3 regions of the Paenibacillus roseipurpureus genome follow, and region 1 is predicted to be linked to each of the others. Evidence: riboswitches for the same ligand, from Rfam matches in the RefSeq annotation. Region 1 holds a riboswitch; each other region holds the start of a gene.
What was found. Region 1 has a riboswitch for cyclic di-AMP ahead of MJB10_RS00935 (ubiquitin-like domain-containing protein). Riboswitches for the same ligand answer to the same signal wherever they lie in the genome.
Positions count from the first base shown of each region.

Region 2: linked by a shared signal. The riboswitch ahead of MJB10_RS25310 (C40 family peptidase) and the one ahead of MJB10_RS00935 (ubiquitin-like domain-containing protein) in region 1 are both predicted to bind cyclic di-AMP.
Region 3: linked by a shared signal. The riboswitch ahead of MJB10_RS23900 (APC family permease) and the one ahead of MJB10_RS00935 (ubiquitin-like domain-containing protein) in region 1 are both predicted to bind cyclic di-AMP.

Region 1 is NZ_CP130319.1:210,120-220,254, forward strand. It holds gene MJB10_RS00930 (ABC transporter ATP-binding protein) at 1-580, opposite strand, end outside; cyclic di-AMP (ydaO/yuaA leader) riboswitch at 858-1,052, shown strand; gene MJB10_RS00935 (ubiquitin-like domain-containing protein) at 1,335-2,474, shown strand; gene rnmV (ribonuclease M5) at 2,599-3,132, shown strand; gene rsmA (16S rRNA (adenine(1518)-N(6)/adenine(1519)-N(6))-dimethyltransferase RsmA) at 3,173-4,081, shown strand; gene yabG (sporulation peptidase YabG) at 4,137-5,015, shown strand; gene veg (biofilm formation stimulator Veg) at 5,274-5,549, shown strand; partial or broken gene MJB10_RS26630 (small, acid-soluble spore protein, alpha/beta type) at 5,741-5,911, shown strand; gene ispE (4-(cytidine 5'-diphospho)-2-C-methyl-D-erythritol kinase) at 6,258-7,112, shown strand; gene purR (pur operon repressor) at 7,311-8,135, shown strand; gene MJB10_RS00975 (RidA family protein) at 8,158-8,541, shown strand; gene spoVG (septation regulator SpoVG) at 8,660-8,944, shown strand; gene glmU (bifunctional UDP-N-acetylglucosamine diphosphorylase/glucosamine-1-phosphate N-acetyltransferase GlmU) at 9,077-10,135, shown strand, end outside.
Region 2 is NZ_CP130319.1:5,552,932-5,563,066, reverse strand. It holds gene MJB10_RS25315 (hypothetical protein) at 78-338, opposite strand; gene MJB10_RS25310 (C40 family peptidase) at 411-800, opposite strand; cyclic di-AMP (ydaO/yuaA leader) riboswitch at 885-1,023, opposite strand; gene MJB10_RS25305 (hypothetical protein) at 1,191-2,009, opposite strand; gene MJB10_RS25300 (M1 family metallopeptidase) at 2,092-4,086, opposite strand; gene MJB10_RS25295 (YwhD family protein) at 4,274-4,765, shown strand; gene MJB10_RS25290 (transglycosylase domain-containing protein) at 4,947-7,049, opposite strand; gene speE (polyamine aminopropyltransferase) at 7,336-8,163, shown strand; gene MJB10_RS25280 (DinB family protein) at 8,870-9,373, shown strand; gene MJB10_RS25275 (DUF1934 domain-containing protein) at 9,578-9,988, shown strand; gene argS (arginine--tRNA ligase) at 9,993-10,135, shown strand, end outside.
Region 3 is NZ_CP130319.1:5,298,258-5,308,392, forward strand. It holds gene MJB10_RS23890 (polysaccharide deacetylase family protein) at 1-645, opposite strand, end outside; gene MJB10_RS23895 (YqkE family protein) at 672-932, opposite strand; gene MJB10_RS23900 (APC family permease) at 978-2,813, opposite strand; cyclic di-AMP (ydaO/yuaA leader) riboswitch at 2,926-3,077, opposite strand; gene MJB10_RS23905 (NAD(P)/FAD-dependent oxidoreductase) at 3,250-4,479, opposite strand; gene MJB10_RS23910 (EcsC family protein) at 4,625-5,389, opposite strand; gene MJB10_RS23915 (ATP-binding cassette domain-containing protein) at 5,510-7,156, opposite strand; gene MJB10_RS23920 (ATP-binding cassette domain-containing protein) at 7,147-7,998, opposite strand; gene MJB10_RS23925 (biotin transporter BioY) at 8,119-8,730, shown strand; gene MJB10_RS23930 (hypothetical protein) at 9,383-10,135, shown strand, end outside.

The DNA of each region.
Region 1 (10,135 bases):
AAATGAGAAAGGATGCGCCCTTTCGCTTCATATGGACCATGAGGTCGAGTAAAGAGCGGATCGCGAGAGGATCCAATCCGAGAAAAGGCTCGTCGATGATGTATAGGGAGGGCTCGATTAAGAAAGCATTCATGATCATCACCTTCTGCTTCATCCCTTTGGAAAGGTGGCTGGCGAAGCTGTTAAGCTTGTCTCCCATCTGAAATTGCGCTAACAGCGATTGGGATCTAGTGGTGAAGTCGGCCTTGGATACACCGTACGCCATAGCGGTCAGTTCCAAGTGTTCACGGATCGTTAACTCCTCGTAGAGCTCAGGGCTTTCTGGGACATAGGCATACGTAGAACGATAAGCGATGGGATTCTCCGTTAAGGTTAACCCATTGATGTGAATGGATCCTTTCTGAGGTTGCAGCAATCCCAAAATATTCTTAATTGTAGTACTTTTACCTGCGCCATTGAGTCCAATTAATCCCATCATTTCACCAGGTTGAATCGAGAATGTGAGATCGTGAAGAACGGGTTTGTTTGGTAAATATCCCCCGAATAAAGCGTTTACTTGCAAGATGGGCCCCATCTCAATTGCCTCCCTAAATAGCAAATTATTGGTATTTTCGAATAGAGATCTTCCAGAATCATTATAAACAAATTTGAATTTTTAACCTAGTTTTAGCCACAGTGGTATAAGAAAAGGTGTATACGTACGTTATAGTTAGAGAAATGCAGATAAAATGAGGTTATATTTGAAAAATAATCGAAATTTGAGCAATTTAGCCCTTTTTAACGGGTGTATATCCCTTTACAGGTTGTGATTAACAGCGTAATATACTTTTCATAATAACTTAATATCCAATTTGCCAATTTTCCATTCGCTGAGTTCCAAATGTGGAAACGGGGGAACCACTGCAAGCTTGATTAGCGTTCATACGCTGGCAAGTGAGCAGATTGAGTATCAGGGGTGAATCAGAGACGTAAGCAAGCAGCTTGCGCCTCAGTAGGGCGACTCTCACGTCCGAATCCGTCAGCTAACCTCGTAAGCGTAAGAGAGGTAACGATTGTCGTGCGTGCTATTTGTATTTCACTATGCAAACTAAGCCAGCGAGAAGAGTCCTCTTCTTGCTGGCTTTTTGTCCACATACAGGGTTCTACACAGATCAGATGACATAAAATGACCTGGAATTCATAGGATGTTGAAGAGGTGAAAAGGGGGGGACGACCCGATTCGGCGTAAGTACCACCGATGACGGCGAGCACGTTAAGTTAACTAAAAACCTTAGTCGCGTCAAATTTTATCATGCTGTAACCTGGCGGCGAGGCTTTGAAGGAGGACCGAAGAAGTGGGCAGTATCTCATTTAGCGAGACCCATGTAAAACGATCATCCAGCATGTCCTTCGCATTGCGATGGAAGCATGAAAACTTGCGTTTGATTTTAAGCCTAGCTCTAATCTCAATCGCAATGACTTTCATGTTTTTGGTGTTGTTGTACGGAACGGCTACCAAGAGCGTATCCGTGGTTGTGAATGGACAAGAAACTATTGTGCACACGAAGCAATGGGTCCTGCAACGCCTACTGGATGAACAAGCCATAACGATTGGTGAACACGATGAAATTTCGAGCGCCCTGACGACCAAAATCAAGGGCGGCGATAAAATCGTCATCGAGCATGCTTCGCCAATTCAATTGACTGCTGATGGAAAGACCACCACTGTTTACACAACTGCAAGAACGGTAGAAAGTGCATTGCAACGTTTAAATATTGCACTTGGGGAGAACGATCGCATCACTCCCGAACCGACAGCCGCTCTCGGCGCTGGCGATGAAGTCAAAATCGTACGTGTGACCAAAGTGACGGAGGAAGTCTCTGAACCGATCGCATTCGAGACAGAGAAGAAGAGTGACGCTAATTTACTCAAAGGGAAAGAGCAAGTCGTTCAAGAGGGTAAAGAAGGCGTACTGGTGAAGAAGAAAGAAAAGACTTTCGAGGACGGCGTTTTAGTCGCGGAAGCAGTTGTGGGTGAAGAAGTACAAACAGAAAGTATTAGCAAAGTAGTTGCCGTTGGCACGAAGAATCCCGTTGTTGTGCTCTCCGCCTCCTCACCGAGTGTGGATGAAGTATCTAAGAATGGTGTCACCTTCGGTTATAAGCAAATTCTTAAGAATGTGAAGCTCACCGCTTATTCAGCGGACGCAGCATCGACGGGAAAAGATGAGGGTGCTTACGGTTACGGTAAAACCTATACAGGGACGACTGTAACGGAAGGGCGCACGATTGCTGTTGATCCCAAGGTGATTCCACTGGGTTGGTGGGTCTACATTGAAGGTCTTGGCTTCCGTCGTGCTGAGGATATCGGCAGCGGCGTGAAAGGCCAGATGATCGATGTTTATTTCGAAGATCATGGCTATGCCAATAAATTCGGAACGAAACAAGGATATACCGTCTACATTGTCGGTCCCAAAAAACCGTCAGAGAACTAACGTGTAAACGTTCGTTTCGGCGGGAACACTACCCTATACACGTAGCTTGGCGACTGCCTGCGCGAAAGAAGAGGAGACCCCTCTTCTTTTTCTGCGTACTGGGGGCTAGGAAGGAAAACGGTTCATGATTAAAGAGATGATCGTTGTCGAAGGTAAAGACGATACAGCTGCCATTAAGCGGGCTGTGGAGGCGGATACGATTGAGACGGGCGGTTCGGCCATCGGGCAAGCCGTGCTCAAACGGATCGCGCTCGCCCAGCAGCGCCGAGGCGTTATTATATTCACGGATCCTGACCACGCTGGTGAGCGGATCCGCAAGATTGTTGCAGCCAAGGTGCCAGGCTGCAAGCATGCGTTCATTACACAGGAGCAAGCTGCGTATAAGGGTGATATCGGCGTCGAGAATGCGACGCCAGAGACGATTCGCCAGGCGCTGCAGAACCTGCGCACGGAATATGACGGCGCGGTCTCGCAGCTTGCGATGGAAGATCTGATCGCCGCTGGCCTCATCGTGCACCCGGACGCGGCGGCTCGACGCTTGGCCGTAGGCAACGCCTTAGGCATCGGTTATTGCAATGGCAAGCAATTTTATAAACGCTGCGCGATGTTTCAGATTTCTCGCGAGGAATTCGAGGCGGCCCTCGAGCATTTGAATTGAATCAAGAGTACGAAAACCTATAGATAACGAGGTCTATTCTATGACGACAAACGGACAAGAAGTCATTGTAACCGCAGAAGATGTAGCCACACCGAGTAAGACGAAGCAGATTATTAAGAAAAACGGACTTGTGCTGAAGAAAAGCTTAGGCCAGAACTTCCTGATTGATCAGAACATTCTGGGCAAAATCGTGTCGGCCGCTGAGCTTGGGCCAACGAAGGCTGCGCTCGAGATCGGCCCTGGCATCGGGGCACTCACACAGCAACTGGCCAAGCTCGCGGGCCGCGTGCTGGCCGTCGAGATCGATCAGCGTTTGCTGCCCATTCTGGACGAAACGCTGGCGCCATACCCCCATGCCACTGTCATTCATGGGGATATCTTGAAGACCAACCTGCCGGAGCTGTTCCGGCAGCACTTCGAGGGCGTGGATGGCGTCAGTGTCGTCGCCAACCTGCCCTACTACATCACGACGCCGATCATCATGAAGCTTCTCGAGGAGAAGCTTCCGCTGGAGAATATCGTCGTGATGATTCAAAAAGAGGTGGCTGACCGCATGGCGGCCAAGCCGGGCACCAAAGATTACGGCAGCTTAAGCATTGCCGTGCAGTTCTACTGCGTGCCGGAGCTAGTCACGATCGTGCCGCGCACCGTCTTTGTTCCACAGCCGAATGTGGATTCTGCAGTCATTCGACTGCGTGTGCGTCAAACGCCGCCTGTTGAGGTGGCGGACGTTGACTTCTTCTTCGCTGTCGTGCAAGCTTCCTTCGTACAGCGCCGTAAAACGCTTTACAACAACCTCGCGGCAAGGTTCTTTAGCAAAGAGAATAAATCGGAGCTGGAAGCGCTCCTGAACGGCTGCCAGATTGAGCCTTCACGCCGCGGTGAAACGCTAAGCATGGAGGAATTTGCTCGCTTAGCAACGGCCCTGCGCGCGCACGGCTGCAAATAACCCGCACCAAATGCCTAGTCTCGCCATAGGATACCCGTAGGAGGGGATTTGTGCGATGAGGCAAGGAGACTTTGTAACCCGTATTTCCTATGGCGGCGACGTCATGTTTAAAATTGAACGCATCGAGCATCTCAAAGCCATTCTGCGAGGTGTAGATTACCGACTGCTGGCGGATGCGCCGCTGTCAGATCTGAAGAAGATCAACAAGGAAGAAACCTTGGATCATCCGCGATCCAGCTCGCCTGAATTTCGGGAGTCCTTGCGTCGGTTGGCGGTGGCTCAAGTGCATCTGCAAGAGAAAAACCAACAAACCGTTCAACATAAACAAAAGAATCACCAACATAATTCCTATTTCGAAGTGCCCGGTCGGGTGCTGCATCTTGATGGAGACCCGAGCTACCTGCGGAAAAGCATGCAATTGTACGGCGAATTGCGTGTGCCGGCAGAAGGTTTCTTCTTTCATGAATCACAAATGGCCGAAGCGCTGCAACGTCTATTGCCGCAAATTAAGCCCGACATTGTGGTCATCACAGGTCATGATGGCATTCTAAAGAACAGGCAGGAAGGCAGCCCTGGCAGCCTGACTAGCTATAAGAATTCCCAGAACTTCGTGAACGCGGTTCGCGTGGCTCGTCAATACGAGCGCAATCGCGATACGCTAATCATTGTAGCGGGCGCTTGTCAGTCTCATTTTGAGGCGCTATTACGAGCTGGCGCGAATTATGCAAGTTCACCTGCGCGTATCCTCATTCATGCCTTAGATCCGCTGTGTATCGCGGCTAAGCTGTCTTATACATCCTCGAGAGAGACGATTTCGATGCTGGATATCATGGACCTGACGGTAACGGGGCTAGATGGGCTAGGCGGGATCGAGACGCGCGGCAGCTATCGCATGGGCGTCCCAGGTATTCAACATACAGAAGAGTCGGTTTAACCTACGAAACACTTGCTTGTCATCACTTCGCTTAGGAGGGTGGCGGAGGAGGTGTTCTTTTTTTGCCCTGATTCCAAAGTAACTGGAAAAGTGTGAATAATTTGCGAACTTTGGTGACAACCTGATGAGAGAGGGAAATCGGAAACCAATAAAAATGGCGTTGACAACGGGAATGGGGTGCTGATATAATATTTGACCTCATTTGACATGGATGTCCGAATGGGTTATAATTGACAAGGAAAGAGGTGGTAGTTGACAATGGCAAAAAATGCGCTGTTGGAAATCAAACGCAGTTTGGAGCCCCACGTCGGGCAGAAGATCATGTTGAGAGCGAATGGCGGCCGTCGCAAGACTGTCGAGCGTTCTGGAGTTTTAGAAGAAACCTACCCTTCTGTGTTTATTGTGAAATTAGATCAAGAATCCCACGCTTTCAAACGAGTGTCATACAGCTACGCCGATATTCTGACCGAGTCCGTTGAAGTAACGGTTTGTAACGATGATGGACAGGTTCGCATCACTTATATCCAACATTAGCTTAAATAGCATGACGATATGGGCAGACCTGAGGGTCTGTTTTTGCTTTTTATACGGGTATGCATGGACCAGCTGCATGAGGGCAATACTAACGGAACCAACATCCATGACTGTTTATGATGGGTGCAGCCTTGTATAAGTTAGTGCTTACGAAGCTATTTTCTGACGAAAAACGTTAAGGAGGTTATGTTATGGCTCGAAGAAGAGGTATCATGTCGGAAGGTTTCAAGCATGAGTTAGCGAAGGATCTCGGTTTCTATGATGTCGTTCAACGTGAAGGTTGGTCGGGAATTCGAACGAAAGATGCGGGGAATATGGTTAAGAGGGCGATCCAGATCGCTCAGCAACACTTAGCTAATGAATATGCTGCTGCCAAGCCGCAGGTACAGACTTCGCATACTTCCTATCGTCAGCCAAGCGGCTATCAACCCATTTATCAAGGTTCTCAAGCCTCTGCGAATTATACGCCGAATTATGGTTCTAATTATGCGCAGGGCTACGCTTCCAGTCACACGCCAGGTTACACGCCAGCTTATAGTTCTAATCAGCCACAATCCGTCACGATGAATCATGTGATTGCGGGTTCCCAGCAATCGGGTCAAGGAACGCAGCGTTCATATTATAACTAGCTAAAGCATTTGCTTTAGCTTTTTTTATGCGTATTTGTTATAATATCGGAATGGCAGACGAGCAAAAGAAGGTGATCGGATGAAGATTTTTGAGAAAGCACCAGCAAAAATTAATTTATCTTTGGATGTTCTACATAAACGACCGGACGGTTATCACGAAGTCGAAATGGTGATGACGATGGTTGATCTGGCGGATCGGATCGAAATGCAGGAGATGGCGCGAGATACCATCATTATCTCAAGTCAGGCGGGCTATATTCCGCTGGACGAGAAGAATCTGGCCTTTCAGGCCGCACGCCTCATCAAGGACCGCTATGACGTCAAGCAAGGCGTGTACATTCATTTGGATAAGCGAATCCCTGTAGCGGCAGGATTGGCTGGCGGAAGCAGTGACGCGGCGGCTACACTTAGAGGGCTTAATCGGTTGTGGAACCTCAACATTTCGAATGAGGAGCTCCAGATTCTTGGCGCAGAGCTTGGCTCTGACGTCCCTTTCTGTGTCACAGGCGGAACGGCGCTTGCGACTGGACGCGGTGAGAAGCTGGAGCCTATCTCGGCGCCCCCGCAATGCTGGGTCGTGCTGGCGAAGCCTCCGATCAACGTATCAACGTCCGAGATCTACGGGAAGCTGAACGCGCGTGGGATTAAGCAACACCCATCTACGGCAGGCGTGCTGAGTGCGATCAGGGACAAGCAGTTTGACCGCCTTTGCGACAATCTGGGCAATGTGCTGGAGGGAGTGACCTTGGATCTCTATCCAGAGGTGAGACATCTCAAGGAATGCATGCAGCGCTTGGGCGCAGACGGCGTGCTGATGTCTGGCAGCGGACCGACGGTGTTCGGCCTCGTATCCAAGGAAGCCAAGGTAGCGCGTATTTATAACGGGTTGCGCGGCTTCTGTAAAGATGTTTATGCCGTGCGGATGTTGACGTAATAAGGAGTCAAGAAAGGGCCCTACGTGAGGGCTCTTTTTCTGTCTTTAGGGGTATACTGGTAAATATGGTTCGGGCAGAAGAATTACGTTATATTTATGTCAGGTTCGTGTCAATATATTTTTCATGGTAAGCTTGAATAAATACGTATAAAAGTGGTATATTTTCATTATAATATTCGGATTTTTGGGGGTAGTGCGATGAAAAAGTTGAAAAGGAGCGCTAGGCTGGTAGAAATGACACAATATCTGTTATTTCGCCCCCACTCGTTAATCCCTTTAACGACTTTTGCCGAGCGTTACAACTCCGCGAAATCTTCCATCAGCGAAGATCTTGCCATTATTAAAGAAGTTTTCGAAGAAGAAGGATTAGGCGAGCTTAACACGCTTGCTGGGGCTGCTGGCGGCGTGAAGTTCTCTCCCAAGGTGCCGAAAGACATTTCGCTTAAATTTATCCAGAATCTTTGCTTGCAGCTGCAACAGCCAGAGCGCATTCTACCTGGCGGCTACTTGTACATGTCGGATATTATGGGTCAACCCCAATATTTGAATGAAATCGGCAAAACCTTTGCATCCGCTTTCGCGGGTCGGGACGTCGATGTGATCATGACCGTGGAAACGAAGGGGATCCCGCTCGCCTACGCAACAGCTACGTATATGAACTTGCCTGTTGTCATTGTGCGCAGGGATAGCCGAGTCACGGAGGGTTCAGCCGTTAGCATTAACTATGTCTCAGGGTCCAACAAACGGATTCAGACGATGTCTTTGGCTAGACGCGCACTCAAGGAAGAGTCCAAGGTACTCATTATTGATGACTTTATGCATGTTGGTGGTACGATCCACGGCATGATGGATCTTTTGGCTGAGTTTAAAGCAACCGTACAGGGTGTCGGTGTATTCATGGAATCCTGCGAGGCTGAGGAGCAGCTCGTGGATAACTACGTTTCATTAGCACGACTCTATGGCGTAGACTCCAAGACGAAGCAAATCACGGTAGAGCCAGGTAATTATTTTGACACGAAATAATCAAAAAGGAGATTCATAACGCATGGAATTCATTTCAACTTCCGCAGCGCCGGCTGCGATTGGACCTTACTCCCAAGCAGTTAAGCTGGGCAACCTGTTATTTACGTCGGGACAGATTCCGTTAGGGTTGGACGGTCAAATCGTACAGGGCGGGATCAAGGAGCAGGCGCATCAGGTTTTTGCCAATTTGAAAGGTGTCTTGGAAGAAGCGGGTTCATCTTTTCAAAACGTGGTGAAAGCGACGGTTTTCTTGAAGGACATGAATCAATTCGGAGAGCTCAATGAGATCTATGCTTCCTACTTCGGGGAGCATAAACCTGCTAGATCGACCGTTGAAGTTGCGAGATTGCCTCGTGATGTCAGTGTCGAAATTGAACTAATTGCTGTGATTCCTGTCGAAATTTAACAGAAACATTAAGAACACATTAAATTATCAAAAATTTCAAAAAAAGAAGAAGGAATTTGTACGGTAATGTGGAATATTACACCCAAGTCTCAGAGATGGAAAAAGGTGGTGAACACAAGTGCAAATTACAGATGTTAGACTCCGCCGGGTAAACTCCGAGGGGAGGATGAAGGCGATTGCTTCTATTACCATTGATAACGAGTTCGTCGTACACGACATTCGTGTCATCGATGGCAATAACGGAATGTTCGTTGCTATGCCGAGCAAGCGAACACCAGACGGGGAATTCCGCGATATCGCTCATCCGATTTCGTCTACAACTCGCGAGAAAATTCAGGCAGCAGTACTCGCTGAATACGATCGTGCGGCTGTAGAAGAGGAAGTTATTGAAGAAGGCGCATAATTCAGATTATTGAGAGGGCCCTCGGGGCTCTCTTTTCTTTTCACAGGAAACAATGCTATATTGGGGGAAGAACTCATTCGTAGATAGAGAAAATGGAAACTGATATTTCAAAAAAGAGGAGTTGGATTTTCGTTGAAGCTCATGGCAATTGTATTGGCTGCCGGCCAAGGTAAACGGATGAAATCGAGGCTGTACAAGGTGCTTCACCCGGTTGTAGGTAAACCGATGGTGGGTCACGTTGTGGACACGCTGCAACATATACAAGTAACGAAAACAGTCGTCATTGTTGGTTTTGGTGCGGAAGCCGTGAAAGGGTACCTAGGAGATCGCGCGGAGTATGCGCTGCAAGAGCAGCAATTAGGCACGGGTCATGCGGTGCTGCAAGCGAAGGACCTACTTGGCGACGAAGATGGCATGACCGTTGTCATTTGCGGAGATACGCCGCTCATTACGGCAGCTACGCTGCAAGAGACGATCGCACTGCATCAGCAGTCTGGCGCGGCGGCTACGATTTTGACAGCGCAGCTGGACGAGCCGCATGGCTACGGACGTATTATTCGCGGCGAAGACGGACGCGTTACGCGTATCGTAGAGCAGAAGGATTGCAGCGCGGAAGAGGCGGCTGTCCAGGAGATTAATACGGGGACGTACATTTTTGATAATCGCAAAATGTTTAAAGCGCTGGCTTCTGTAACGAATCAGAATGTACAGAATGAATACTATTTGACCGATGTCATCGGCATCCTGACGAATGCAGGAGAGATCGTGCAAGGCTTCTGTATGGCAGATCCGGCTGAATCAATTGGTGTGAATGATCGTGTGGCGCTGTCGGAAGCGGAACAGCTCTTCAAAGCGCGCATCAACCGTGAGCATATGCTGAACGGCGTGACGATTATTGACCCGATCAACACATATATTGAGAAGGACGTTACCATTGGTGCAGATACGGTGCTGCTGCCAGGTACGATTTTGAGAGGGAAGACACAGATTGGCGAGCAATGTACGATTGGGCCGCAAACGGAAATTATCGATTCGGTTATCCAAGATGACGTGACGATTAAGCAATCCGTACTGCAGGATGCATTCGTAGACAGCGAGACATCGGTAGGGCCATTCGCTTATCTAAGACCAGGAGCCAAGCTGGGCAAGCAAGTAAAAGTCGGCGACTTCGTTGAAATTAAAAATGCATCT
Region 2 (10,135 bases), 510 kb from region 1:
CGGCTAACATGGTGTGTCAAGTTATAACTTTTGGAAGGTATCAGGAGCATCCCGCACTGCCCCATCTGCACCTCAAGCTATTCATCCAGCACGATGCCATTCATCGCCACATGGGCGGGGAACATGTCCATGCCATCTGGCTGCTCTTGCTCAGGCACCCAGTTGTCGGTTTCCCAAATCTTCGACATTTTCAGCGCTCGGCTGCAATGCACCCAGCATTCCTGCACTTCGACGCCAACAGCGGCGATGGGGGACTTGCCGTTCAATTGCATACTGGCTAGCAATTTCTCATTCACCTTTTTCTCCACAGCAGGGTGGGGTGCTCCGCTGAACGGCATGCACAAATGAATAAAGCCCGTAAGGCTACTCCTGGGAGTAAGCTTAAGGGCTTCATTCCTGTGATGAGAAGATTAATTGGATTCAGCAGTTAGTTGGTTGTAGATATCATCCCACAGAACTCGTCTGGCTGACACATACCGCTTCGCGTAGTAGGATTCGCTCAACTTATTCTTAACAACACCTTGGTTTGTGGCGGAGTGAACGAATTCACCATTGCCCAGGTACATCCCTACGTGAGAGATACCGCTGCCATCCGTGTTGAAAAATACGAGATCGCCCTTACGAAGTTCACTTTTGTCGATCCAGTAGCCTTCTTTGTTTTGGGATTTAGAGCTGTGCGGAATGTCGATGCCGAACTCGCTGAATAGGTAGGACGTGAACCCAGAGCAATCAAACCCTTTGGTTGTTGTGCCAGCCCATTTGTACGGAGTTCCCATGAGGTCATCGACGGCGCTGTCCATGGTGGACGACGCGAAAACGCTTCCTACACTCACACTCAAAAACAAAACAAGACTAAAAACAAGAGTAACAACGTTCTTCAACTGCTTGTCTCCTTCCGGTGCCTACGAGGTTAGCTGGAGGGTTCGGTTGAAGGTTCCCTATGATCCCTGTCTTGCAAGATCAATTCACCCGGAGTGGTTCCCCCGTTTCCCCATAAACTGAGGAATTCGGCATGAAATATTTGGTTTTTTGATGCTAGATCATGTAATTCGTCATAAACAAAGAAAATCCTCTTTTTGTTTGGCAAAATAGGCGAAAAAAAAGCCCAATTGTTCGGAAAACAGACAAAAAAAAGCCCCTTTCTTTGGCGAAAGGGACTTTATTGTACAAATAGACGAATTTGCTGGATGTTAATTGGATATTTTGGCAGAAAGTAGCTGATATTGGGAGGTGATGCTCCAGATTTGGATGAAAATGTGGAACAGCGGATACAGCTGATAAATGAGCAGCGCGACTAGTCCAGCCCACACATAAGTCGCCGTTACCGTGACGCCCGCCAGAAGTCCTGAGATGAGAAGTAAGGAAACGGCAAGTCCGATAATGGGGATCGAATGTCGGAAAAAGGAAATGACTGTCGAAAGGACGCCAAGCTCAGCTGCAAGCGCAAATTGGATATACATGAACAGCAGCTGCAAGAGAAAGCCATACATCATAAAGCCGAGAATCCAAGGCAGCAAGTTCAGCGCCAGCTGTTCATAGGAAGAGCTGTGGGCTAGAATCCATTTGGCCTTAGGGAAAAGCCAGATCAACGGCAGCAGTGTCAGCACGATGCGGATCAGATACACGAATAAGAAGGGAAGCACGAGCTTTTTCATGCCACGAAAGAAGCGATAGCCGGCATTCTGCTCGGTGTGCGTCAGCGAATAATAGACACCGCCATTCAGGAGGGGGGTGAGCAGCATACGCACGCATAGCAGGAACGCCAGCCATCCTAGGTAGGAGTGGCTAAGATCCGTTTTTAATAACTGAAATTGACCTTCAGCTAAGAAAAGCTGCAGTGCTTGCTTAGGCTGCTCGCTGCCCGGAAAGCGATGCATGAGGGGGACGAGGACGCCCTGAATCCCCTTATACAGAAGCACCCCCCAGCCCATTTGGTACAGGAAAAGCATGATCGTGGCAAAAGGCTGTTGCATCGCTGCCCTGAAGCCGGATTTGATATAGGTTGCCAACGAGGTCCCTCCTCAAAGTTTTCTTTAGAAAACTGGCTTCGTAAGCGGGCTCAGAGTTTGTCGTACTTCATGAGCTGCGCGCTTACCAGGCGACTGAGCCGAACAGAGCTTGCAGGAACTGGGCGAGGCCGAGATTCCACCGTATTTGCCATTTCGTATTTAACTCCGTTTGATAAAAGTTGTTGATATGCTTATTCTCCAGCACGAGCGTATAGGTTGGATCGATCCGCACCCAGTCGACGGGGGAGGCGTTCGTAAATTTGAATTCGATGGAGCTGTCTTTGCCATCCCATGTTTTATCCAGCGACGTCCCATCAGCAAAATGGAACTGAATCGGCACTTCTGGTGAATTGCCGCCATGTTTCACAATGCGGACGGTACTTTCGTACGTCTCGGAGCCCTTACTGCCTTGAGGCTTGATCTGCACGCTTTCAACCGAATAATCCATCATCCTATCGCCATACACATATTGGTTGAAGAAATCATCCCACTTCGTCTTGCTGACATCCTCCACAACTTGCTGAAAATCCTTCGTAGACGGATGCTTGAACTGCCACCGCTGGAAGTAGGTTTTCATGATGCGGTCCATGACTTTGGTGCCCACTTGCTGCTCAATCGCCTTTAGTACAAGCTTGCCGCGCGTATACACATTTTCAGCGTACTGCTCATGCCCGGTATAGGCCCATGCGTCTTTGCGCAGCGCATTCGGTGAGGTAATGTAGCTGGATTCAACGGCTAAATTCGGCTTATCGCCATACTCCGCTTCCATCACCTTGTCCTCGGCATAAGATGTAAAGCCTTCATCGAGCCACGCTTCTTCGAATTCATTGCTGGCCACGAGTCCGTAGAAAAATTGATGGCCAATTTCGTGGACGACGACACGCTCGAGTTCCAGATCTGGATCTTTGTCGGATGCTCCCCAAGCCGTTACTAATGTGGGATACTCCATCCCGCCAGCGCCATTCCCGCCGGCAGGAGGCACGACAATGGAAAGGGTCGAGTACGGATACGTTCCGTACCACTGGCTGTAGCGCGCTAGCGCTTTTTTGGCAGCGTACATATAGCGATCCTTCAAGTCTTGATGGTTCGGATCGAGATATAGCTTAATCTTAACTCCTGGCACTTGCGGCGCCGAGAAAGGTTCCTCGACATAGACGAAATGGGGGGAGGCGGACCAAGCGAAATCATGGACATCTTCCGCATAAAATTGGTACGTCTTCATACCCTTATCGGTCACAGCTGGCTTCACTGGGAAGCCAGTAGCGGCTACCGTGTAATTGGCGGGCACTTGAATTTTCACATCATACATCCCGAAGTCGGCATAGAACTCCGAATTCCCATGATATTGATGGAGGTCCCAACCAGGCTCGGTCCGGCCGCGCGTACCTTTGCGCTCGTAGGCCGCAACTTTCGGAAACCATTGCCCTGCCATGACGAAGTCGTCCACATAACCCATCCGGGCAAAGGCAACGGGCAGCTTCACCAGGAATTCGGTTCGGATCGTAACGCGTTCCCCAGGACCGACGGGTTTCGTGAGTGGAATTTTGAGTAACGTATGGTCGTCCTTATTGCCGTCATCTGGCTGTACGAACGTCATCCGTTTGGTGAGGTCATTGCCTTCATCGGATTTTACAGATAACAGCTCCATGCTGCCGCCGCTGTCAGCTTTGGCTTCGTCCTCGCGCAGCTTGCCGCCCGATTCCCGCATGAACGTCGTTTTCTTCGAGGCGAACGCATTCGGGTAGAGATGAAAATAGATGTCATTCACAGGTACAGACCCTGGATTTTCCCATGTGAGGGTTTGCTGTCCTTGGAGCTGCTGTGTTTCAGGAATGTAAGTAACGTTCATGTGATATTCAGCAATGCGATAGCTAAGCGGTGTTGATGTTTCTACGGGGTTCCCGCTATCGGCAGACCGCATGTCCGGTGACTTCGCCAAAGGAACCTCTTTGGAAACGACGGGAACAATCCCTCGTGGTGTGGAAGGGAGCAACGTGTCCGTTATAAACACGGCGCCGGCAGCCAGCAGCATGACGGCAATCCACTGTACTTTGCGGCTATTGAATAGATTAATCATGAGATTCACCCCGCCTAAACAAGCATCTACAGCATGTATATGTAGACAACCTAGGGAATATTTCTGCGGGATAAAGAAATCTCGGAAATAGGCGATGTAAGCCCCCGCCTCTTGTTCTGCTGAATGACTTTCGCTACAATAATAGCAAGTCGTCATTTTAACTTAGGTGAAAGTGGAAGGTGAACTCATGGAAGCGGATAAAAAGAAGCTAGCCTTAAATATAGTAAGTTCCAAAGTCAATCATAAAGGATTCGGCGCAGGTGCGATTGACCTTAGCAACGTATCTGGCGTTATTATCGATGGTGAAGAAGCCTACCTGGATGAAGGGACCCTTCATGCGAAGAGCAAGATCGAGAAAGGGATTAAGTTCTCGATGAATAAAGAGGAAGTTCCAAATGGCCGCAAAGCGTGGATCGTTTGGGTCGCGGTAGATCGCGCGGAAGACGGTGCTTACTACGCAGGGATGTCGGCGTGCGAGATGTTGATTGATACCGAAGCGCGCCGCGGATGGAAGATCTTGGCCGATCATGTGAACAAGATGGATGCCGCAATGAAGCGTAAATTCGTACTGGAGGGTTTGTCCGACAAGGAGCGTGAAGCGTTGCGCACTTGTCTGATCGCACACAACGAAGACTGGTGGAATCGCTCGGACCAAACGCTGAAGGATGCGTTATCGTAAGCTTTTTGGGGCGATTATGGAGAATATGAACATTATGTGTCATCCATTGTTAGGCTAAGGGGAAGCGGGTATACTAGACCCTAGTGTATGTTACCTCATATACTAGGACAGCAAAAAGGCAGACTAAGACGCGCTTAGTTCTGCCTTTTTGTGTTATATAGCATGCCGGGAATGACAGGGTTTAGTCGTTCCACCAGCGTTTCAGATCGTTCCACCAGGAGCCGTTGTCGCCTTTGGAGCCAGATTTTTGACCATTGGTCCCATTCGGATCGGCAGCCTTGCCTGTGCAATACGTCGTCGGTTCCGTGCCTGCTAAGAAAGCTTCCATCTTCGCGTTCGGGCAGTCCTCGTTGGACAGCTTGCCGCTTACAGGATCAATATAGACGGTGGTGACACCATCTGGGACCGTAAACAGCTTCGGAGGTATGGCATCCAACGTCTGCTCCGTGAAATCCGCGAAGATCGGCGAGGCGAGATGCGACTCGACCGTCGAAATGGCACGGCTCTTATCGTAGCCAACCCAGACGGCGGTTGCCAGCTCAGGTGTGAAGCCGACCAGCCAGGCATCGGTGTCGGTTGTGCCCGTTTTGCCAGCGATCGGCCGCTTAATTGTGCTGGCAACACGGTTGCCCGTTCCGCCCTCTTCGAAGACGCTCTCCATTAAATTCGTCATAACATAGGCGACAGCAGGGGGGATGACTTGTTCTTCCACCTTCTTCGCTTCATATAAGACCTCACCATTCGCGTCCTCGATGCGTAAAATAGCCGTTGGCTCACGATGGATGCCCTCATCGGCAATGGCGGCGAAAGCCGAAGCCATCTCCAGTGGGCTCACGGGAAACGAACCTAATGCGAGGGAAGGCAATGGCTTCATGGGTGAAGCCACGCCGAGCTTGCGGGCGAAGTCGATCACCTTCTGAGGGCCGACATCGAGGATGGTGTGCACCGCGTAGATGTTATCGGACTTGGAGATCGCCTGCCGCATATCGATATTCGCATTTGGATACTGATCATTGAAGTTTCTTGGTACATACTGCTGGCGCCCTTCATCGTAAGTAAACACCGTAGGTTCACTCTTGACCATCGTGACAGGGGTATAGCCATTCTGCAAAGCGACCATATATACGAATGGCTTGAAGGAAGAGCCAGGCTGCCGCGTATTCGAAAGCGCGCGGTTGAATTGATTCTCCGCATAGTCGCGTCCGCCGACCATCGCTTTAATCTCGCCAGATCTCGGATCGATGGCGACCAGCGCGGCTTGCAGCTCAGGCTTGCTTTCGAGCTGCTTGGCCACGACATTTTCCGCAATTTGCTGCGCATTCTCATCGAGAGTGGTATAGATCCGGATACCGCCCTCATCGAACTGCTCCTCCGAGATGCCGAGCTTCTCGGTTGCGAGATTGCGCACATAGTCGCGGAAATATGGGGCGACCGAAGGCTTTTTCTTCGATAGAGGCTGGATCGTCAGCTTCTCCTTAGCTGCCGCGTCTGCTGCGCTCTGCGTAATGAAGCCGCTGTTCACCATCGTCTGAAGCACGACCTTCTGGCGATCCATCGCATTTTGCAAATCATAATAAGGTGAATAATAGCGAGGTCCTTTCGGGACGCCGGCAATCATCGCACTCTCTGCTAAAGTCAGCTCACTGGCATGCTTGCCGAAGAATAGTTGCGACGCGGTCTCGATGCCATATGTAGAGTGGCCATAATAGATTTGATTCAAATAATCCGCTAGAATTTCGTCCTTACTGAGCTGCATTTCCATTTGAACGGCGTAGACCGTTTCTTTGAATTTGCGTGTCCAGGTACGATCATGCGTTAAATATAAATTACGCGCTAATTGCTGGGTAATCGTTCCTGCTCCTTGCACCTTCGCCATCGCTTGCACATTCACAATGGCTGCACGTGCGACAGCTTTGAGGTCGACACCGAAATGATCATAGAAATGCTGATCCTCCACTGCGAGCGTGGCGTGAATCAAATTAGGCGAAATTTCACTAAGCGGAACGATTTGCCTATTTTGCCCAGAGTAAAAGGTGTCAATGACCTCGCCGTGTACGTCGTACATTTGCGAGGTTTGCAGCATTTTCGTAACGGGAAGCGTTTGAGAGCGGAGATAGACGAGGAAAATTGCCGTTCCGATCAGCAGCAGCAGACCGCAAGTGAAGAAGAACGAGAACGTCTTCTTAATTCGCCGCATCCAGCGCATGGATGCAGGGATTTCACCTTTTGCTCGGGATTGCCCAGTTTCTGAGGTTGGTTGTCGGGACTTTTCATTCTCGGACATCCGTCATGCCTCCTTTCTACGTGCCTAAAGGCGCTACTATCCAGTATGGAAAAGCATGGGAGTCCGTATTCAATGAATTGTAAATATTTTTTGTGACATGGTAAGAAAAAGATTAGGAAATTATTGCATTTTGGGGGTAATGAACTATAATACAATTTGTGCATATGGAGGGGCTTGAAAATGCAGCGCAAATTCGTATGACTTTTGAGGCTTGTGGAACACTGTAAGAGATAACGAATGTCACGAATTTATTCATACCAAATAGAGAGCGAAAGAAGGGTTACCTATGGATTTATGGTACACGGAGAAACAGACCGATAGCTTCGGTATTACGGCGAAAGTGACGGAAACGTACGTCAGAGAGCAAACGGATTTTCAAGATCTTGCGATGATCGAAACCGAAGAGTGGGGCACGATGCTGACATTAGACGGCATGGTTATGACAACGGTCAAAGACGAGTTCGTATATCATGAAATGGTGGCGCACCCAGCACTCGTTACTCACCCGAATCCAGAGTATGTCCTGGTTGTAGGCGGCGGTGACGGCGGCGTGATTCGTGAAATCATGAAGCACCCGAAAGTGAAGAAAGCCGTTCTAGTTGACATTGACGGGAAAGTCATTGAGTACTCTAAGAAATACCTGCCGACAATCGCTGGCGAGTTGGACAACCCGCGTGTTGAAGTGATCGTGAACGATGGCTATATGCACATCCACGATCATAAAAACAGTTACGACGTCATTATGGTCGATTCCACAGAGCCCGTTGGCCCAGCTGTTGAGCTGTTCTCCAAAGGCTTCTACCAAGGCATCTTCGATGCGTTGAAAGAAGACGGCATTTTCGTGGCGCAAACGGACAACCCATGGTTCAAAGCCGATTTGATTCAGACGGTGAACCGCGACGTCAAAGAAATTTTCCCGATCGTACGTGTGTACAGCGCAAACATCCCTACGTACCCAAGCGGTTTGTGGACATTCACCATGGGCAGCAAAAAGCACGATCCGCTGCAAGTCGAAGAGTCCGCGATTCCAGAATTCCCAACGAAATACTACACACCGCGCCTGCACAGAGCGGCGTTTGTGTTGCCGAAATTCGTGGAAGATTTGATTAAATAAGCTGCGTAGTCCTGCAAGGGAAAACGCAATGTGTGAGAGGCCGCAGATAGCGGCCTCTTTTATTTGGGGTGAGCGGAGTTCACCCTTATTTTGCGTGGGCTCGGTATGCGCGGGATTTGCTGGAGTAGTGGCTTGTGCAGTCAGTTAAGAGTGGTTAACCACTCTTAACTTTGGAAATTGGCTAGTTTTGAGCGAAATAGAGGTGGTGGATCGCTTCTAAAGTTGGTTTGGAGTGTCGATTGGCGGCATGCAAGGTCAGTTAAGAGTGGTTGACCACTCTTAAATCTGGGAAATGGCTAGAAATGAGCGAGATAGAGGTGGTTAACCGCTTCTAAAGTTGGTCTGGAGCGTCGAGTGACGGCATGCAAGGTCAGTTAAGAGTGGTTGACCATCCCCCGCGCCCCCAAACGGAACGTGGTTCCGTTATTTCCCCAGAAACGCCACGAAATAGCAAGTAGGCGGAACGTAGATGCTTTATTTTGCCCCATAGCAGTAGTTTTCCCGACAATTGGAGCAGTTAGCGAACTCATGTTCCGTCCACGTGCCAATTAGGCCTCTTTTCGCATAAATAGCGTACCCACGTTCCTCTAGCCCTCCCTTTTTTCATAATCTAGAAAAATCACTGCCATACAGTTGTCAGCAGATCCTGAATATACTGTGTACAGAAACAAACCAAAAACAAAATTTACCTTGGAGGCTAAATTAAATGTTTACAACCGTTGAAAGTTTCGTTAGAGAGTACGAGCTAGAGTCTGCCAACACGCAAAAGCTGCTGGATGCCCTAACAGATGAATCCCTTAATCAAACGCAAGTCGAAGGATATCGTCCGCTTGGTTTTATTGCCTGGCACCTTGTTCATACGGATCGAGGCATGCTCTATGGCACAGGGCTAACCTTTGAGGCGCCGTCTGCATCGAGTGGGCCGCCAACACAAGCAGCTGCGATAGCTGACGCCTATCGGTCAACAACAAAAAATATCCTGAACGCCATCTCTACACAGCTCACCGATGCGAAATTGCAGGAGCTGGTCGATATGTTCGGGCTGAAATGGACGATCAGCGCGACCTTGTATGGCTATCTGAAGCACGAAATTCACCATCGAGGTCAATTGACGATTCTCATGCGTCAGGCTGGCTTGCCTGTTATAGGCATGTATGGACCTTCCAAAGAACAGTGGGCCGAGAGGGGTATGCCAGTTCCGGCACTGTAAGATAAGCAAAGAAACCTTCTTATGCCAGTGAAGCTCGCTTCATGGATGAGGAGGTTTCTTGCCGTTTCAAGGGATACAGCCCACCACACATTGAATTTAAGCATTCTTTCATATAAACTATTGCTAACATGCCTGACTCGGCCGTTCACGAGGGCAACCGATGCAAGTGTTACTGCGGCAGGTCTGTAGAGGAGAAGATGAAACATGACCGATAAACAGCGGGTGCGGATTCGCATCGAGAGTCGGAGCGGGAGCGAGACGACCGTGCAGAAGGCACGCGGAGATCTGTACCGCAAAGGAAATCATACCTATATTCGTTATGAAGAAGAGCCGAACGAGCTAGGACGAACAGTCACGCTCATTAAGCTCGAAGACAATCAGATTCGCATCATACGCCAAGGCGATGTGCAAGCGGAGCAGACTTTCGTTGCGGGTGAGCGACGAACAGGGTTTTATCAGACGCCGCAGCTGCGAATGGAGTTGGACATAGAGACACACACGCTCACTTCGGAAGCCACCCACGGGATCGGAATTACGAGATGGAGCTATGATTTATATGCATCAGGCACCCATGCGGGCGCTTATCGAATCAAGTTGTTAATTCAGGAGGAGTAAGACCATGGACGTTCTTAATGAAGTGAAAGCGAAAGTGAAGCAAGCGATTAAAGAAGCTGTGCTTGCTGCAGGAATTGCCCCCGAAGCGCAGCTGCCGGAAATTATTCTTGAAGTGCCGAAAGAGAAGACACACGGTGACTTCGCGAC
Region 3 (10,135 bases), 760 kb from region 1:
CAATTTCTCGATCTGATTCGCGTTGTCATTCATTTCATGAATGGCTTCTTGGACGTTCTTCGTACCTGCGATCCCATAGGCAGGCTTGCCATTCACAGATAAGGGCCGATGCTCAGTGCCATGATTCTCGATTTCAAATAACGGATTGGCGGCCAGCGCCGCAAAGATGCTCGGATTAGCAGCAATCCATCTACCGTTGATGAATAGTGTCGCAGGGATCTGCTCCTGGATCAAAAACTGGATCAGCTTCTCGTCGTAGCCGCTTCCGTCTTTGCCTCCACAGGCATCAAACGTGAGCGCAATGATTTTCTCCTTCGTATGTAACCGTTCTTTCACACCAGAGATATGTTCTCCCCATTTAGCAGGGACGGCCTTGGCATAACGGTTCAGCAAATTTTGCTCTAACGACGCAGAAGCCGCAATGGTCGCAGTAGCTGTCGGCTGCAGCGAGGGCTGCGGTGCGGGCATCGTTGTGACCTGTGGCGCAACCTGCGCGCTCACTTGCGGCGTCACCTGTTTCGTAGCTTCAGGCGTCACAGCAGCCTTCTCCTGCATAGCCCCTTGCTCCGTCGCTTGCGCAGTCTCCTGCGCAACGTCAATGCCCTCCGCCTGACATGCTGAAAGCGCAACTGCCGAGCCAAGCAAAAAAAGGAGGCACTTCGTGCGCCCCCTCATTTATGCTTACGCCAATCCAAGTTGCTTTTCTCCAGCTGATAGGCAAAATCATTTTCCAGCCGCTTCTCTTCCGCCTTACGAGCCGCTTCCGCCTTCGCTCTCTCTGCGTCTTTCTTCGCTTGCTCTTCCGCTTTCATCGCGTCAGCCTGAGCTTTGAGTCCTGCCAAAACATCAGGGCGAAGAAGATCCTTCAGCGTTGCTGGTTTATCTTGCACGCTAGGGGAAGCTGGCGTCATTTTAGCTTTCTTTTTCACCATAATAAGGTCACCTCTTTAACTCCATCTCCCTATTAGTTTACACGTCTATTCATGTAAATGATACGGCACAGTTGCAACAACGATATCCTTTTCCGATTGCAGCTTGGAGCGAATACGCGCCGCAGACTGATTATGAAGCAGACGATGCCACCATTTTTTCGGGATGAATTGCGGTAGAATCACCATGATCGATTGCTTTTCAGACACATGCGTGTCGATGCGTTCAATGAACTCAGCGAGCGGTTTCAAGATCGTTCTGTACCGCGATTTGAACACAACGAGTCGAACACCTGGATCCCAAATGTTCCATTTCTCCTGCATCGCTTCCTCATCTTCATCGGAGAAGGATACATAGAAGGCAATCACGTTAGGCGACAGCGACTTCGCGTAGTTCAAGGTTTGTTCAACAGCACGATGAATCCCAGCTACAGGTACGATAATGACAGGCTCTTTGGTGCAGACGCGGTCTTGTGTAATATCGATGCGCAGCTGTTTGGCAACATCGTCGTAATGGTGACTGATTTTCGTAATAATCCCCAAAAGAATCGGCGTTATCAGAATGACAATCCAAGCACCCTCGCTAAATTTGGTAACAGAGAAAATGATAAGAACAGCTAGAGAAACAATGCCGCCTAAGCCGTTAATCATCAACTTTCCGATCCAGCCAGGTACGCGTTCTCTTAACCATTTCCGAACCAAACCGGTCTGAGCCAGTGTAAAAGAGAGAAATACGCCGATCGCATAAAGCGGAATGAGCGCATCGGTTTTACCTTTAAAACCAACGAGAAGTAAGCTCGCTAATACACCTAACGTGATAATACCATAGTGATAAGAAAGTCGATCGCCGCGGTAAGAGAACATTCTTGGAAAGTTCTTGTCCTGGGCCATAATCGAAGCTAAAATCGGGAAACCATTAAAGCTTGTGTTCGCTGCGAGTACGAGAATCAGCATCGTCGCGATTTGTGTAGCATAGTACATGGCGCCGCGGCCAAAGGCTTGCTCTGTCACCATCGAAAGCACGGATGTATGACCATTAGGATCAGGTACAATCCCGTAGCCCAAAGCGATAAGCGTCACCCCGCCGAAGACGATAGCCAACAGACCACCTAGTGAGATCAGTGTACGCTTTGCATTTTTCACCGATGGTGTGCGGAAGTGAGGTACGGCATCAGAGATTGCTTCGATCCCTGTGACAGCTGAACAGCCCGACGAGAATGCTTTCAGTAGTACGAATAACGTTAATGAGTTCGTTGCAGAGCTCGGTACAAATTCGATGGCCTGCGTATTAAGCGACCCGGTTAGTAAATCATATACACCTTTCCCTACTAGCAAAAGGATACAAAAAATAAAGAAGTAAGTTGGAATTGCAAACACGGTTCCTGATTCAGATGTGCCTCGTAAATTAAGCCAAACCATCACCCATACTAGAAATAATGTTAGCGGAACGATATACGGTACAGCGGACGGAAAAGCGGACGTGATCGCCTGCACACCGGCTGATATCGAAACAGCTACAGTCAGTGTGTAATCAATCAAGAGGGATACACCAGTTAATCTTCCCCAGACCATGCCCAAATTTTCTTTGGTCACCATATAAGCGCCGCCGCCCATTGGGTACGCTTCAATCACTTGCCTATAGCTGAGTACGAGCAATAGAATCAAGGCAATAATCGAAACCGCAATAGGTAGAGAGAACGCAAATGCGGCAACGCCTACGGTTGCGAGCTCTAACAAAATTTGTTCCGTACCATAAGATACAGAGGATAGCGCATCCGAGGATAGGATCGGAAGTGCTTTCCAAACAGGCATCTTCTCCGACTCCAACTCGCTGGATTTCAGCGGCTTACCAAACACAATCTTTTTCAATGAATCGCTTGTCATTTCGTGGACGTTCCTCCAATAAAACTAGTCTCAACTGAACATCGTATTTCTATAGTTCTCAAAATTGACGCAAAAAAACACAAGGATCGACCTTGTGTTATAGACACATGTTCTCCTTTCTCACGATCGCTTACGAGGTTAGCTGTCGGATTCGGGCCGCGAGAAATCTGCCCTAAAAGGTACCCTGGATCAGCACCTTCATTCACCCCATGTAACACGTGGTTCCCCCGCTTTTCGTATCAGAAAATTAAGCGAAATATTCAACTGTTCAGGTACGAGTTGAATACTACTCTCTTCTTCCCACATAGTAAAGGATGGAATAATCCTAAAAAGCTTCTTTCCACCTTCCGTATGACTCAATAATTCGCTTACAATCATATGATTCGTTCATTTTCTCCCGATCTCGCACGGACTCGGCATATTTTAGTAAAAATGATTAATTCGGTACATGATAATTGCGGTTTGCCCCTTTTTGTTTCCAAATCATCTTCTTCCAAATGAGCGGAATGCCGCCGATAAGGAATAAATAACGGGCATCAATCATTTTTTTGATGAAGGAGGCCCAGCGCCCTTTCACTTTCTTCACTTTGAGCAAGCCCACAGCGTCCCAGCGCCCTAATGAAGCTACGGTGCCTTTGTAATCATAGACGAAGGGTTTAAGCTCCTTGCCCCGCACCGTTTGCAAAATGTTCCGAGCCGCATTGTAACCTTGTTGAACAGCAATTTGCGCATTCGCAGGATAGGGGGTTCCCTCGGGGCTGGTCACAATCGAACAATCGCCTGTGATATACGTGTCAGGGAATTGATACGACCTCAAATAGGGGTCCACCTTCACCCTTCCGCGCTGCACATCAAATCCCGCCTCCTGCAGCAAGGAATTGCCGCGAATACCGCCTGCCCATACAATCGTACCTGTCCGGATGAGCTCGCCGCTATCTAAAATGACCCCCTCTGGCGTACACGCTTTTATTGCGGTCGAAAGCTTATACTGCACGCCTTTGCGGCGCATCACATCCATCCCGTAGGCGATTAAATCATCGGGCAAACCTGGGGGCAGCGCAGAAGGCGATGCTTCCACATTATAAATGCGGACATGGGCTGGATCGACATCGAATTTCCGACACAGAAAAGGGATGCGGTCGGCCAGTTCACCGACAAACTCCGTACCCGTAAACCCCGCGCCGCCAACGACAAACGTCAGGTAATCTTTGCGATTCGGCACCATTTTGGACTTAGCAAACATGTAAGAGATATGCTGCCGGATGAAGCGAACGCTATTGATGCTTTTGATCGACATGGCATATTCGCGCATCCCTGGAATACCGAACGTTTCGGTTTCACTGCCCAGACCAATCACCAAATAGTCGTAGGTAAGGACAGAATCCTCCAGGACAACCTTCTTCTCCGCGGGCAAAATTTGCTGAACCGTCGACTTCTTGAACTGAATTTTCCGTTCATCGATTAAATCCGAAATCGCAACACGCGCATTCTCATGATGATCCGTGCCAGCAGCTGGCATATGCAGGTGAGTCGTCATGTAATGATACTCATGTTTATTGACGAGGGTCACGTCCATCTCTCTTCTTCTCATTTTCTTCTGCAGACGAATCGCCGTGACAAGACCGCCATAGCCTGCTCCTAGAATGACAATGTGGGGTTTGCTCATATCCTCAACACTCCTCTGATTGTGAAATAAATCACATATATGCTTGTGAAAATAATCACATATCACTTCACAAGGCGAGCCGATAACCGGCTCTTTATTAGCTTATGCGTGATTTCCACGGAAATAACTCATCGGATAACTAAATTTAAATAAATCCGCAATTCGCCTTATCCTGCAAGCTGCGCAGCCGAAAACAGTTCATCCCTGCGACGCCTAACTCTTCCAATAGGCCAAAGTTCGCCCACGCGCCGACCACGGCCCCGATGCCGGGGATAAGCTGCAGCATTTTACGAAAATCAATCGTATCTCGGTACTCCTGCTGTAGTTGCAGCCAGTCGATCTGTTTCGCATAGTCCACCGCTGGCGGGAAGGTTTGGGATATGACAGGCCAGTTCTTAATCGTACGCAGCAGTTCTGGCTTCTTCTTCGAGCTGGAGAATGCCAGCTGAAATACGTACAGAATGAACAAACGCTCGCGATAATCCTTGGTAGAGTAGCCGTAAATATGCGCTAATTCAAAAAGGAACTTGATTTTGATCCCGATGAGAATCGGAAAATCAGCCAATCCCAGCAGAATGCCGCCTGCTCCCGTTCCAGCGCCTTCGGCGGCAGCGATTTTTTTGTACAGAGACAGCAATTCCTCCGCCTTCGCATCGCGATCCCCCAAAGACAGTCCCCGAAGCGGTTCCGAGGAGGGCATATAACCTACACCGAACAAGGTCGTCTGCACGATGCCTTTGACCGTTGCCGTAATCGTGTTATGGACTTTCTCCGGGATCACTTGATTGATGCGGTTTTGAACCAACTTGGATGCACGCTCAATCAGGTTAGGCTGTCTCTGCAGCCGTATTTCCCACCGTTTCAGCTTCCGCTCAATCTGCTGTTCGTAGATGGTGTACGTTGGTTCCACTGTCTCACCGCCGCTCATTATCGTCGTTAGTTAAGTATAGTATACCGCGGAAATAGGCTCAAGATGACGAAAGGTGATGAGCGGAAAGCCGTAGTGCGGAAAGCTCAAAGCAAGCACTCGTTAGGTATACAGCAGTATCCCCCCAGCGAGTAAAGCACACACGGCTAGGATGGTGTCCGCTCGCTGCCATTGCAGGGTGCATTTTCGTAGAAGCAGCGTCATGCCGTCGATTTGCTTCATCTCCAACGCGACGGTCATTTGCTCTGCCCTGTGAAACATCGCGAGCAATAAAGGAACGACTAGCGCAGGAATGTCGCGTACGCGCACGCTGCCTGGGCGGACAGATGCTTTGCCTCGGGCACGCACAATCGTCGAGAATTGCTGCCACTCCCGTAAGATAAGCGGTATGAAGCGAAAGAGGAACGACACCGCCAAGGAGAAGGAAGCCACAGGCACCTTCCATCGGTGCAAATATTGTAAAGCCCAGTTCAATCCCTGTACGAGCTGACCGTAAGGAGTCGACATTGCTAGCCAATAGCCTGCCAGCAAAACGACAAATAAGCGGGCCAGGATGAAGGTTGTGCTCCAGGCGTTCTCGGCGGAGTAGCCCCAGGGTGAAACTTCAAGCCCCGCGAGCGCGACGGAAAAAAGCAGGAATATCGCGTACGATACCGCGATTTTTCTGATCCCGCGCACGACACTGTGCGGGAGACCGATAAAGGCACAGCCCACAAGCGCTGCGGCCAGCGCGAGGCTGCCCCAGCCCTGCTGCCCCATCGAGCCGATGGCGAGCAGCAGGTAGAGCAGCCACTTCGCGCGCGGGTCTCGCCGCAGCCAGCCGGCTTGTGCCGCGGGCTGCTGCTGCGGCTGCGCGGTGCTCGCTGCGCGCGCGGCTGCGGGCTGCGCAGCCGCAGCACTGGCGCTGCCGCCTTCGCGGCGCAGCGCAGATAGGATCGCCGACGCGGCAGCCGTCGGCGTGAGGAGATCCGGCGCGATGGCGATGCCGACGCGCGCCAGATCCTGTGAGGCCTCCGCGCAGCTCGGGAGGCCCACCCCTGCGCGCGCCAGCACTTCGGGCGCGCGGCAGAGCTCTTGCGGCGAGCCGTCGAAGACGAGCTCGCCATGGGCTAGAACGAGGACACGGTCCGCTAGCGGAAAGAACGTGTCCAGGTCATGCGTGGCGACGACGAGTCCGCCACGGTGCCCGCGCAGCATGCGCAGCAGCTCGCGGACGGCGGCCGCCTCGAGGCCGGCGGTTGGCTCATCCATGAGGAGCCAACCCGGCGCCGTGGCGAAGGTCGTCGCCAGCGCAAGGCGGCGCTGCTCGCCGCCGCTGAGCGCGAAAGGCGAGCGATCCATGGCGAAGACGCCGTGGGGATCGAGCCTGTCGGTCGCCTCGTGGATGCGGCGTTCGCGTTCTTCCGCTGACAGCTTATAGGGCCTCAGCGAATATGCAAATTCTTGGCGGATGCTGCGTGCAAACAACTGTTGTTCCGGAAATTGAAACGTTAAGCCGAAGCGTAGCAGTTGCTTGGCATCAGCCTTCGTTGGTTTGAGCCAGACTGGCTGTTCATCCAGCGTAATCGTTCCCGCATGTGGATGGAGTAAGCCCGACAACACTTGCAGCAGCGTGGATTTTCCCGATCCTGCATGACCAATCAAGAGGGTCATAGACCCTTCTTGCAGGGTGAAGCTAATATCTCGCAGCAAGGTCACATCCGGCGAGTCTGGAGCTGTAACTCCTACATTGTCTAAAATTATCGACATTGGATCGCCTCCGCCAGCTCTTCCATGGTCAGCGGAAGGGGTTGTAAAGTGATGCCTTGTTCTAGTAAATTCATCGCGGTTTGAATCGCAAAAGGCGGATCAAAGCCAAGCTCCACACAAGGCGAAATCTCATTCTCGTTCTGGTGCTTGCCCCCGTTTCCTCCACCATAAAAAAACGAACGCGGCTCCCCATCAAACGTAATTTTACCCGCTCCAAATCCGATTACACGGGTTGCATCCGCCACCTCTTCAAGCCGATGTGAAATCCAAACAATCGTTGTTCCGCGTTGATGGGCTTGACGCACAGCCTCGCGAACTTCGATGCGAGAAGCAGGGTCGAGCATCGCTGTGGGCTCATCCAGCAGCAGAATCTCTGGCTGCATGGCCAGTGCGGCTGCCAGATTAACGAGCTGCTTCTGGCCACCCGATAATGTAGCCATCGTGCGCTCTGGCGGTAAGGACAAGCCTACCGCAGCTAAGACATCCGCGTACCAGTTCCTCCGCTCTTCCGCCGTTAGCTCCTGAGCTTGCGGCAAGTAATCGAGTTCCTCCGCGATCGTTTCTCCTAGAAACTGTGCTTCTGGCAGCTGGAGTACGCCTCGAATCTTCGATGTCCCCGCTTCTGAACTGCGCTGTAGCTGCCCTTGCGACAACGGGTTCAGCCCCAGCAGCACGCTCGCTAGCGTGCTTTTGCCGCTTCCATTTGGGCCCACAACCGCAATCCATTCACCTTTATATATATCTAGCGAAACGCCCGACCATACGCGACGTCCTTCTCCCAATTCCGTTCGATAGACGATAGAGGCGTTCTTTAATGACAGTAATCTTTCATTTTTCAGCATATGTAAAAAAGTCCCTTTCACTTTTCTATCAGTTGTGCTATCATCAGGATTGTCAACTTGGTTCCTATGATATCGGTTGACAATAAGTTAACAATATCAGAAACAGGAGTGGTCAACAATATGAAACTTACGTTACGTGGTGTTATTTTCAGCGCATTGTTTGCGGCTATCCTCGTCTTATTCAGCTTTCTTAAAATTTCAGTAGGTTCCGAAGTGCCTATCACCCTGCAAACGTTAGCGGTTATGCTCGCAGGCGGTTTGCTAGGCGCGCGTTACGGCTTCCTTAGCATGGCCCTCGTCGTAGTGCTTACAGCCATCGGTTTCCCGCTCCTTCATGGCAGTGGCGGTCTCGGCGTTGTCCTTGGACCTACGGGCGGCTTCATCATGATCTGGCCGTTCTCCGCCATGCTCATTGGTCTCATTTTACCTCGTATTCGTTTGAATGGCATCATGGGTTATTTCGCAGCGTTCCTTGTGCTTGAAGTTTTCGGTTCCCTCTTTCTTTATTTAGCTGGCGTACCGTGGTTAATGTATAAGGTTCCGTCCTACACACTTGCCAAAGCGTTGACAGCGGGATGCTGGCCGTTCCTGCCTGGCGATGCGATTAAAGCAATCGTTGCTGCGCTCATCATTGCGCCTGTTCGCCAAGTTTTCCCTCCACAACGTCTGACGGGATCATCCTCACATAGCGTTGTTCAAACTGACTCTAAACAAGAAGCTATCACTAGCTAATCATCACGATTTCATAGTAAAGGGCTGTCCGCCGAGTAGTTTAGCTACTGGTGGATGGCTCTTTTTATGTTAGTTGGGAAAGTCTAAATGGAAATGTCCATCTATTTATAAACCTATCATCCTCCTAGGCAAAAATAACTGGAAACATCCATTTATTTCGGCTCATCATCCGAGAAAATCGCAGAATCCATGAAATTAACTGGATATTTCCATCTAGAACCACTTTTCAGTCTAAAATCGCTAAATTAGCTGTAGTTTTCCATTTAAATGTTACGATCGGACTCTCAACTCTAAGCGCACCTCTTTACAGAAAAACAATCCATATACCCGTTCTCCGTCTCAGCTTTTGCTTCACTCTCCAATTTATTTTACCAACTGTCAAATTTGTAATGAAAATGAAATCTAACTTTCATCTTGTTTTAATGTACAATGCCTATAATAAAAACCAACCCCCCTTTAAAATATATAACTTAGACCCGCAGCCCGTTGCTGTGGGTCATTTTTTTGTGCGAGCGACTGCACTCGCGGACGCCCCCTCACACAATTTCCCACAATGTTACGATAGGATGTCCATAATCTTTCGGTACAGTAAGGGTGTAAGGGAGAGTACTCGTCCTTGCACGATACATATACCCGAAAGGAGTTTTCAACAATGACATCCACATGGAAAAAACGTACCCTGCATGCGAGCATGCTCGCGATCCTGACGACCGTCGCACTCGGAGCGGTAAGTGCTTCTGCGGCAGATACAACCTCCACATCAATAGCGAAACCTAACAAAGTGTTTCACGTCGTGAAAGGCGAGGGGGTGAAAGGCGAATTCACAGCAGCAGCTCCTGCCCTGCACGTTCGATCGACTTTCGGCGGCTTATTGAGACAGCCTGCGCTTGAGCGCAATTACTTAAAGCTGCTAGCGAGCACATACTCCCCTGATACTCTCGCTGATTGGACGAAAGCTCTTGATGAGCGCAAGCAAGCCGAGGCAGATATGCCGAAGCCAACATTTGATAAAAGGGTCATCCTGAAGGATGGCGAGAATGTGAAAATCGAAGGCGATGGGCAAGTAGACAAGATGTTTTTCTCTAAGGATGGTTCATCTGCACCAGCGGACATCAAGTTCTTCTCTAGGGATGGTTCCGCGGAGTCAGTAGAAGGTCTGCCGCCTCTTGAAGAACTGCCTGATCTCCCTGAACTCACACCTGTACAAGACGGCGAAGGCAAGACAGGACCTAAACGAATTATTATCCAGCACTCGGCTCCACTTGACGGCACAGCGCCAAAAGGTGTAACCAAAGTACTTCCAGTTGAGCCTGGTGCCGCTGGTGATATAATGATAGCAGCACCTGCGCTGCCAGAATCTTTTAAGCTTCAAGAGAAACTAGTTGAAGCGGTAGAAGCCGATAAC